2 regions of the Lysinibacillus sp. HST-98 genome follow, and region 1 is predicted to be linked to the other one. Evidence: riboswitches for the same ligand, from Rfam matches in the RefSeq annotation. Region 1 holds a riboswitch; the other holds the start of a gene.
The links. A riboswitch is a leader RNA that binds a small molecule or an ion and turns the genes downstream of it on or off. The one in region 1 is predicted to bind cyclic di-AMP.
Positions count from the first base shown of each region.

Region 2: another riboswitch for cyclic di-AMP. It lies ahead of JIN86_RS22475 (APC family permease); the one in region 1 lies ahead of JIN86_RS03170 (TrkH family potassium uptake protein).

Region 1 covers NZ_JAENHX010000001.1:628,831-633,445, reverse strand. Annotated here, with positions in the region: gene JIN86_RS03180 (manganese catalase family protein) at 1-219, shown strand, start outside; gene JIN86_RS03175 (potassium channel family protein) at 271-927, opposite strand; gene JIN86_RS03170 (TrkH family potassium uptake protein) at 953-2,290, opposite strand; cyclic di-AMP (ydaO/yuaA leader) riboswitch at 2,406-2,547, opposite strand; gene rpsU (30S ribosomal protein S21) at 2,800-2,973, shown strand; gene JIN86_RS03160 (NfeD family protein) at 3,281-4,609, shown strand; gene floA (flotillin-like protein FloA) at 4,613-4,615, shown strand, end outside.
Region 2 covers NZ_JAENHX010000015.1:13,465-18,079, reverse strand. Annotated here, with positions in the region: gene JIN86_RS22475 (APC family permease) at 154-1,977, opposite strand; cyclic di-AMP (ydaO/yuaA leader) riboswitch at 2,096-2,245, opposite strand; gene JIN86_RS22470 (PepSY domain-containing protein) at 2,433-2,957, opposite strand; gene JIN86_RS22465 (PepSY domain-containing protein) at 3,048-3,716, opposite strand; gene JIN86_RS22460 (sensor histidine kinase) at 3,713-4,615, opposite strand, start outside.

The DNA.
Region 1 (4,615 bases):
ATTCAAGCAAAGGGTGACCCTATAGCGGATTTGTATGAGGATATTGCAGCTGAAGAAAAGGCGCGTGCCACATATCAATGGATTATTGACTTATCAGATGACACGGATTTAAATGATAGTTTGAAGTTTTTACGTGAACGGGAAATTGTTCATTCCCAACGCTTCAGAGAGGCTGTTGAAATTTTAAAAGATGATAGAGATCAAAAGAAAGTTTTCTAAGACAAAAATGGCTGGCTGTATCAAGGTGAACTTGACACAGCCTTGTTGTGGTTATTGAATATTTGAGAATAAGCTAAGATCTTTTCGATGACCAATCATTACTAATAAATCTTCCTTTTCAATAATTTGCTCAGGAGAAGGGGAGATAATAATTTCTCCCTCGCGCACAATCGCAATTACACTGACGTTATATTTTGCACGCAAGTCTAAGTCACGAAGGTTTTGTCCAGCCATTTTGGAAGGAATCATAATTTCTTCAATACTGTATTCCTTTGATAATTCGATATAATTCAACATATTTGGGGATAGGAGTTGATTAGCCACACGTTCACCCATATCCCTTTCTGGGTAAATAATCCAATCAGCTCCTACTTTATCTAACACTTGCCCATGTCTTTTACCCAGTGCCTTTGCAATCACTTTTTTGATCCCTAGCTCTTTTAATAAAGAGACGGTTAAAATACTAGATTGCATATCATTACCGATCGCCACGATAACACAATCGAAGTTACCAATACCAATCGATTTTAAGGCTTTTTCTTCTGTTGTATCTGCAACCACAGCGTGAGTCACATAGGGTTCGGCATCCTCTACTCTTTCTTCATTTATATCAATTCCTAATATTTCCTGTCCAGCTTCATGCAATCTGCGAGCGACGCTTGTTCCGAATCTACCTAAGCCAATCACAGCGTATTGTTTAATGGTCATAGCGTTTTGCCTTCCTCTCATTTGGTTATCCAATCATAATGTTTCCTTTTGGGTGGCGGAAACTCTCTTTTTTTCTTCGTTTTGCAATGGCAAAAGCAATGGTTAGTGGTCCTACTCTTCCTGCGAACATGGTAATAACCAGAAGAAGACGACCAGCAGGTGTTAGATCTGGGGTTAGGCCCATCGAAAGACCAACAGTACCAAATGCAGAGGTAGCCTCAAATAAATACATCATAAAGCTATGATGCTGTTCCGTGATACTGAGAAGAATCGTCACGACTACAACAATTAATCCTCCACACATTGTAACCGTCAAAGCCTTTAAAATAGTTTCAGTGACAATTCTACGTTTAAAGAGAACGACATCTTCTTTTCCTCGAATTTGTGACCACATAGTAGCCACTAAAACAGCAAAGGTTGTGATTTTAATACCTCCAGCAGTCGACCCAGAGCCTGCCCCAATAAACATGAAAATGATCATTAAAAATAATGTAGAATGCGTTAAGTCTCCAATAGCCAGTGTATTGGAGCCAGCAGTTCGTGGTGTAACCGCTTGGTAAAGCGAACCTAACACTTTACCCCATTCGGATAATGATCCAAGTGTCTTTTGGTTGCCATACTCAAACAAAAATATCAAAATGGTTCCACTAGCAGTTAGCAAAAGTGTGGTTACTAAGACTATTTTTGAATGGACAGAAAGCCTTTTAGTCACACGATATTCATACAATTCATTCATAACAATAAAGCCTAATCCACCGATTGTAATAAGAGCACAGATGGTGAAAACAACAAAGGGGTCATCAACATAGGCAGTCATTCCGTTAAAGCCACCCATTAAATCGAAGCCAGCGTTGTTGAAGTTGGATATGGCATGAAAAAATCCAAAATAAAGGGCCTTTCCAATGGGCATATCAAAAGAAAAACGAATCGATAGAATAAGACCACCAATTATTTCAATACATGCTGTAAAAAGCAATATTCTTTTTACTAATCGAACAAGACCAGCTATGGAGATATTATTAAATGCTTCTTTAAGCAGCAGTCTTTCTTTTAATGAAATTTTCTTTCCAAGCAGTAAAAATAATAATGTGGCAAATGTCATAAATCCTAAACCGCCAATTTGGATTAAGAATAAAAGAATCACTTCGCCAAAAGTAGAGAACGTATCACCTGTATCAACTACAATTAATCCAGTGACACAAGTAGCTGATGTAGCAGTGAATAAAGCATCTAAAAAGGGCAAACCCTTCCCATCCTCTGTAGAAAATGGCATTGTTAAAAGAAACGTCCCTATGGCAATAATGAGAGCAAAGCCCAATACGAGAACTTTTGGAGGGTTTAATGCTCTTTTAAAATTGTTCATTTTATTTTCCTCAATTCTGAATAGTAAACAACTGTTTGTTAAATGGCATAATAAAAAGACCTACGATAAGAGCATGAAAATGACAGAAAGCATGCTCATAATGGTGGTCAATAACGACCTCCTTCGCTTTAGCCGACGAAGTTAGCTGACGGGTAGGATGGCGAAAGAGCTTTCTCATCCCTTCTGCTAAAGCAGAATTAACCCCAAAAAATTGGTTCCTCCGTTCTCAAATAGTTGAGATTTGGCCGATATGAAATTGAATGTGATTATTCTACGCCCTTATTCTATTTTTTGTAAACCCCTTAATTGTTAGGAAAATGTAATTATTTTTATTGTGGGCGATTTCTGTATGAATAATTCGAGCAAAAATAAAACCAAAAATTCACTTGATAATTTCGCATACTTTCTATTGACCATTATTAGACAATACGATATAATTTTTTAGTACACAACAGAAGGTGATTTGCCTAATTGTGTATTGACGTGTGTTCGGAGGGAGGGAAAGAGAGATGTCAAAAACTGTCGTTCGCAAAAACGAATCGCTTGAAGATGCTCTTCGCCGCTTCAAACGTACTGTATCAAAAAGTGGTACAATTCAAGAAGTTAGAAAGCGCGAGTTCTACGAAAAACCTAGCGTAAAACGTAAAAAGAAATCAGAAGCTGCACGTAAACGTAAGTGGTAATTTAATTTCCCATTAAAAATCCCTACGTTCATAACACGCAATTGTATGATTCACTGAGCAGACAAAGTTATACCTGAAATTAATCACATTTTTGATTAATTTCAGGTATTTTACATTGCTCAACTTTACGTACATATGAAAAAGCCGAATGAATTCACTTTGATTCATTCGGCTTTTTTGCACATACTGTTGGTAATTGCATTAGATCGAATGATAAATAAGTGAATAAATTTTTAAGATTTGTGAAACTTTTCGCATGATTGACCGTATATACAGAGGAGAGGCATGTTAGAAGGGAGGGGAAAAGATGCGAAAACGGAGAATCCTCAGCTATTTACTAGTGATATGGATGACTTTTTTGTTAGCGTTTCCATTAACTTCGGCTTTTGCCAGTAATAAGGTTTATCATGTTCTGATTCATAATGAAGTAGAACGAGGACTTCATGCATTTTTAGAACGAGCTTTTAAAGAGGCTGAAGAAAACAATGCAGAGGCGATTATCTTAGAAATACATACGCCTGGCGGTTTTGTGAATGCGGCCAATGATATCGCCATGCTTATGGATGCAACGCAAATAAGGACGATTGCTTATATTAATAAGGATGCGCACTCAGCAGGAGCTTTTTTAGCCTTACATGCGGATGAGATCTACATGGTTCCAAATGGAACAATCGGTGCAGCGGCAGTTATCGATTCAGCAGGTAATGCGGCCGACCTAAAGGCTAATAGCGCTTGGCTTGCTCAAATGAAAGCAGCAGCAGAAACGTCAGGGCGCAACCCTAAGTATGCATTAGCAATGGCAGATACCAACTATGAACTACCAGAATACCGTGCTGGCGGAAAGAATTTGTTAACCCTATCTGCCTCAGAAGCATTAAAGGTTAAATATTCTGAAGGGACGGTTAAGGATTTTCAGGAGCTTTTAGACGTAACCAACTTGAATGGTAGTGATGTTGTTCCCATTGAACCGACCTTTTCTGAAAAATTAGCTCGTTTTATTACAAATCCCATCATTGTACCTATTCTATTGTCTATCGCTAGTTTAGGACTTGTGATGGAGCTTTATTCGCCAGGATTTGGTGTTCCAGGTATAATGGGCTTATCAGCACTTGGTTTATTCTTCTTTGGACATATGGTGGCCGGCTTTGCGGGATATGAAACATTATTGTTATTTATTGTTGGGTTAGCCCTTTTAATTGCAGAGTTTTTTGTCCCAGGTGGAATTGTTGGTATTTTAGGTGGTGTCTTAATAGTACTAAGTCTGATACTGGCAGGTGCAAATATGATGCAAATGATAGTAGCAATTCTCATTGCGGTTGTGATAGCGATGATAGGAATGGTGATTCTGATGAAATTTTTCGGAAAAAAACTGCATGTCTTAAACAGGCTTGTGTTAATGGATGCAACCACGACAGAAGAAGGGTATGTATCCAATGTGAATCGCACAGAACTGTTAGGGAAAATTGGGAAAACGCTTACGCCACTTCGTCCATCTGGAACAATGGTACTTGGTAGTGAACGCATTGATATTGTCTCAGAAGGTGGCTATATCGATGTCAATCAACATGTAGAAATTATTAAAGTTGAAGGCTCACGCATTGTTGTGAGACAAACAGATAAAGAGATGGAGGAATAGAAAATG
Region 2 (4,615 bases), on a different contig from region 1:
ATTTATCACTTTATTCGGCAAGAGCTACTATCTCTCACCAAAAAAAGTTTGATTTTTCGGAATTTAATGGTATTCTGGAACTTTTTAATTGTAAACGTTCGTGTTTTCAATCAACGTACTGATTATAACAGACTATTTTCTAGCTTGCTAGCATTATTTTGATAAATGGAACGGTACTGTCATAATGACGACATTTCTGTGAAATAACAATGATGTACGAATGAGAAGACTCGATTGGTTGTGTAGCATATGATGCCACCCTTTTTTCGGTAAGAATTGAGGGATAACAACCGTTACTTTATGACCTGTCTTCGTACATTGATGTTCTACTTTATCAATAAATTTAATTAATGGCTGTGTAATGCTGCGATATGGTGAATAGTAGGTAACTAATCGTACATCAGGTTGCCAGACATTCCACTTCTCTTCAAAAGCTTTTGCATCTGCTTGATCGAAAGCTACGTAAAAGGCTATCACTTTATCAACCTTAAGTGATTTGGCATAATGTAGAGAGTTTTCAACCACCTTTGTTATACCAGCTACTGGCACAATGAAAACATTCCCCTCAATAGTAGCCAGTTCCTCATGATTTAATCTTAACTGTTCTCCAACAGCTTGATAATGTTGCTTAATGCGATGGAATACAAAAATAATAATTGGTAAAAAGATAAACACTGGCCAAACTTGAGACATTTTTGTCACAAAAAACATCATTGCCACGATGAAAGAGATAGCGGCCCCAATTGTATTGATCGTAAATCTTGCTACCCAGCCTTTAGGTTTTTCGCGCCACCATTTTCTCATCATCCCCGTTTGCGCTAATGTAAAGGGAATAAATACGCCTACTGCATAGAGCGGAATTAAATGCTCTGTGGCCCCGTCAAAAAGTATAATTAAAACAATGGCAGCAATACCTAGCATTAAAATACCATTTGAATAGCCAAGACGGTCCCCTCGGATTTGGAAGATTCTTGGGATAAAACCATCCTTCGATAAATTCACAGCAAGCAAGGGAAATGCTGAATACCCTGTGTTTGCGGCAAGTACTAAAATCATTGCAGTTGTCCCCTGGACAATATAATAAAGAAAATTCCGACCAACACTAGCTTCTGCTAGTTGGGAAACGACTGTTGCTTCTTCTGTTGGTGCAACGCCATAAAAATAAGCTAGACTAACAATCCCGATGAATAAAACGGCTAAAATGGCGCCCATTACTAAAAGCGTTTTAGCAGCATTATTTGGAGCAGGATTTCTAAAATTAGGTATGGCGTTAGAAATAGCCTCTACTCCTGTTAACGCTGAACTTCCTGATGCAAATGCCTTTAATAAAATAAATAGGCTAATCCCTGCCACTGGTGTACCAATCTTTGGATGTAACTCTGCAGGCACCTGTCCAGTTGCCACATTATAGAGCCCAATCCCGATTAGCAACAGCATAACGCCTACAAATAGATAAACTGGGTAAGCCAAGATAGAGGCTGACTCTGTTACACCTCGCAAGTTTAAAATCGTTAAGAAAATCACAAATATAATAGCAATGGGTACATTATAAGCATGAAGACTTGGAAATGCAGATGTAATGGCATCTGTCCCAGCCGACACACTTACTGCTACCGTTAAAATATAATCAACAAGCAAAGAACCCCCTGCAACAAGACCTGCATTCACGCCTAAATTTTCTCGTGATACGACATAAGCGCCTCCCCCATGTGGATAGGCGAAGATAACTTGACGATAGGATAAAATCAATGCCACGAGTAGAATAACCACTCCAGCGGCAATAGGTAAAGTATACCAAAAAGCCATTGTACCTACCGTCATCAGAACAATTAAAATTTGTTCTGGTCCATAGGCTACTGACGACAATGCATCTGACGATAATATAGCCAATGCCTTTGTTTTACTTAGCTTTTGTTCCCCTAACGCATCGGATCTTAATGGTTTGCCGATTACATAACGTTTGAATGAGGATTTCATTGATAAACACCTTCTAGTTTCATAGAATGTGTTTCGCCTTTCTAAATGACATCAAAAAACGCCTACAAGTCATCACTAAATAAGACTTGTAGACGCTCATCCGTCTGCCAAGCTCCACTTTTCTGCTCTTAACGCTTACGAGGTTAGCTGTCGGATTCGGGCCTGAGTAGCCCTACTCCTCCAAAAGGAAGAGATTCACCCCAAGAATGGCTATGCCATCCATCAAAATTGGTTCCCCCGCGTTTAGTTGCTTCAGCGATTTAGAAATTTGAAACTTTTATAATGATGTCATAGTACGCCTGCTAATTGAAAAAGTAAAGAAGAAAATTTTTCTTTTTTGAACATATAAATAACCACTTCTTAAAGTAAATTTCCTGAATATCTAGTAAATACCCACAATAAAAACAATAAAACTGCCTTAAAGGTATGTTCTCCCTTTAAGACAGCTCATTAAATTAGTCATCAAAGCCTTGTTCAAAATCTATAATGTTCCCAGAGACTGCATCCACATCTACTTCGTATTCATATTGACCGTCTTTTAATTCAATTTCATATACACCATCATCAAGTTTAATTTTTGTCACTTTACCCTTTGCTTTTGTTTGGGCTGTCTTGACAGCCTGCTCTTTTGTAATTATTTTTGTTGTAGCAGTCGTAGCAGGAATATGATCATCCCAATCATCGTCATCTAGACGTTCCTTTTTCTGCTTGAGTAATTTCCCACTATAAGCATCAAATTTTAAATCATATTCTTCTGTATCTGTATACACCTCTACTTCATAAATAGAGCTAAACTGATTTTGGTCAAATTCGATATTGGCAACTGTACCATCCACTACCGCTAGCGCTTTCTTCTCAATTTCCTGCATGGATAAGACCTTTTTTTCTTGGGCATTTCCTGATAATAAAGTCGTCGAGCCAATCGCTGCACCCACTCCAAGAGTAATTACTAGTGCTGGAATCATTATCATTTTTTTCATGTTCATCTCTCCTTTGTTTTATCTAAACTTAGCTTACCAAGTGAAGATGATAGAACTATAAGAGGAACATTAGAATTTCATGAGAATGATTTAATGATCGTCATCCCATGTTACAGACAGTACTTTTCCTGAAACAGCATGAATTTGAAATGTAGCTTCGTCCTCCTGCGTTTCAATCTCAACTAAATAGTAACCACCCTCTGAGGTTTCTTCAAAATCAACTGAATCCACTTCACCCTTTAATTGCTTAAGAGCTATTTGAATAGCCTGTTGCTCAGTAATAATAGGCTCTTCGATAGGTTGTTCTTGTGGCTCAACCTTTTTCTCTGCCAGTAGTTCGCCAGTATAACCATCAAGGGTTAAATCCATTTGAATTTTCTTATTTTCAACACGTACAGTATAAACGGAGTCTGTAAGCATAACGCTTTCTACATCTCCATATTCCTTTTTAACCATTTGTCTGATCTGCTTTTCTGTTAATAGTAATTTACTTTGTCCTTCTTTCATGATTAGAGCAGTTACCTTTTGTGTCGTAACATCAAGTATAGCTGCATACTTGACATTCTCTCGCGTAAAAAGCATTTCCAAGGTATTTCCTTGTTTTTCAACTTGTGTAACATGACCATTGTAGATAGTCTCAATATGGCGAATAGCCTCCGCTTCACTAATAGGTTGAACGTAAAAATAACGATGTTGAACAAACCAAATTACTCCACTACAAAGGATAATACCAACAATTACTAACATCCACTTTTTCATTGCTGTCCCTCCTTTGGTATACATAAAGTAAAGCTCGAGCCTTCCCCTAGCTTACTTTTCACATCTATTGTTATACCTAGTTGTTGTGCCAGTTCATGTGCTATTGCTAGCCCTAGCCCCGAACCACCTGTTTTACGATTACGATCCTCTGTTACACGATAAAAACGCTCAAACAAATGAGGAATATGCTCGATTGGAATACCAATACCAAAATCTTGGATGGTAATACGTACATGATTGGTTGTTTCAGTGGCTTGAATACGTACTTCATCCTCACTATATTTCCTAGCATTATCCAGCAAAATAAAAAGTAGTTGCTTCAATATTTTTTCATCACTATAAATATACTTTGGAATCTGCTCATCAATTCTAAATGTTCGATGATAAGCCTGTTCCATTTGTAAAGCTACTTTATTTAAGAACGGGGCAAGCTCTAGTTGTTCGAAATGAACGTCCAATTGCTCTTTGTTTTTAGCTAGTTCTAGCAATTGCAATACCATTTCATGCATACGAGATGATTCATTGGCAATAGCTTGTAAGGATTCCTGAGCAACCTCCCGATTATCAAACCCCCTCCTTAGGAGTAGTTTTGCATAGCTTTCAATGACAGTTATAGGAGTTTTTAATTCATGGGAGGCATTTGATACAAATTCTTGTTGCTTCTGATAATGTTGTTCAAGCTTCTCCATCATCATATTAAAAGTGCGGTTTATGTTTGTTAATTCGTCCCCACCTTTTTCTGTGGTATCTATTTTTTCATATTTCCCAGTAGATGCACTTTTGCGCATGGTCTCATTTAAACGTTCTAACGGTAATAAAATAAGTCGACCGAGTACAAAGCTCGCTAGGAAAATAGGAATCGATGCCACAACAGATACAACAACTAAGATGAACTTTAA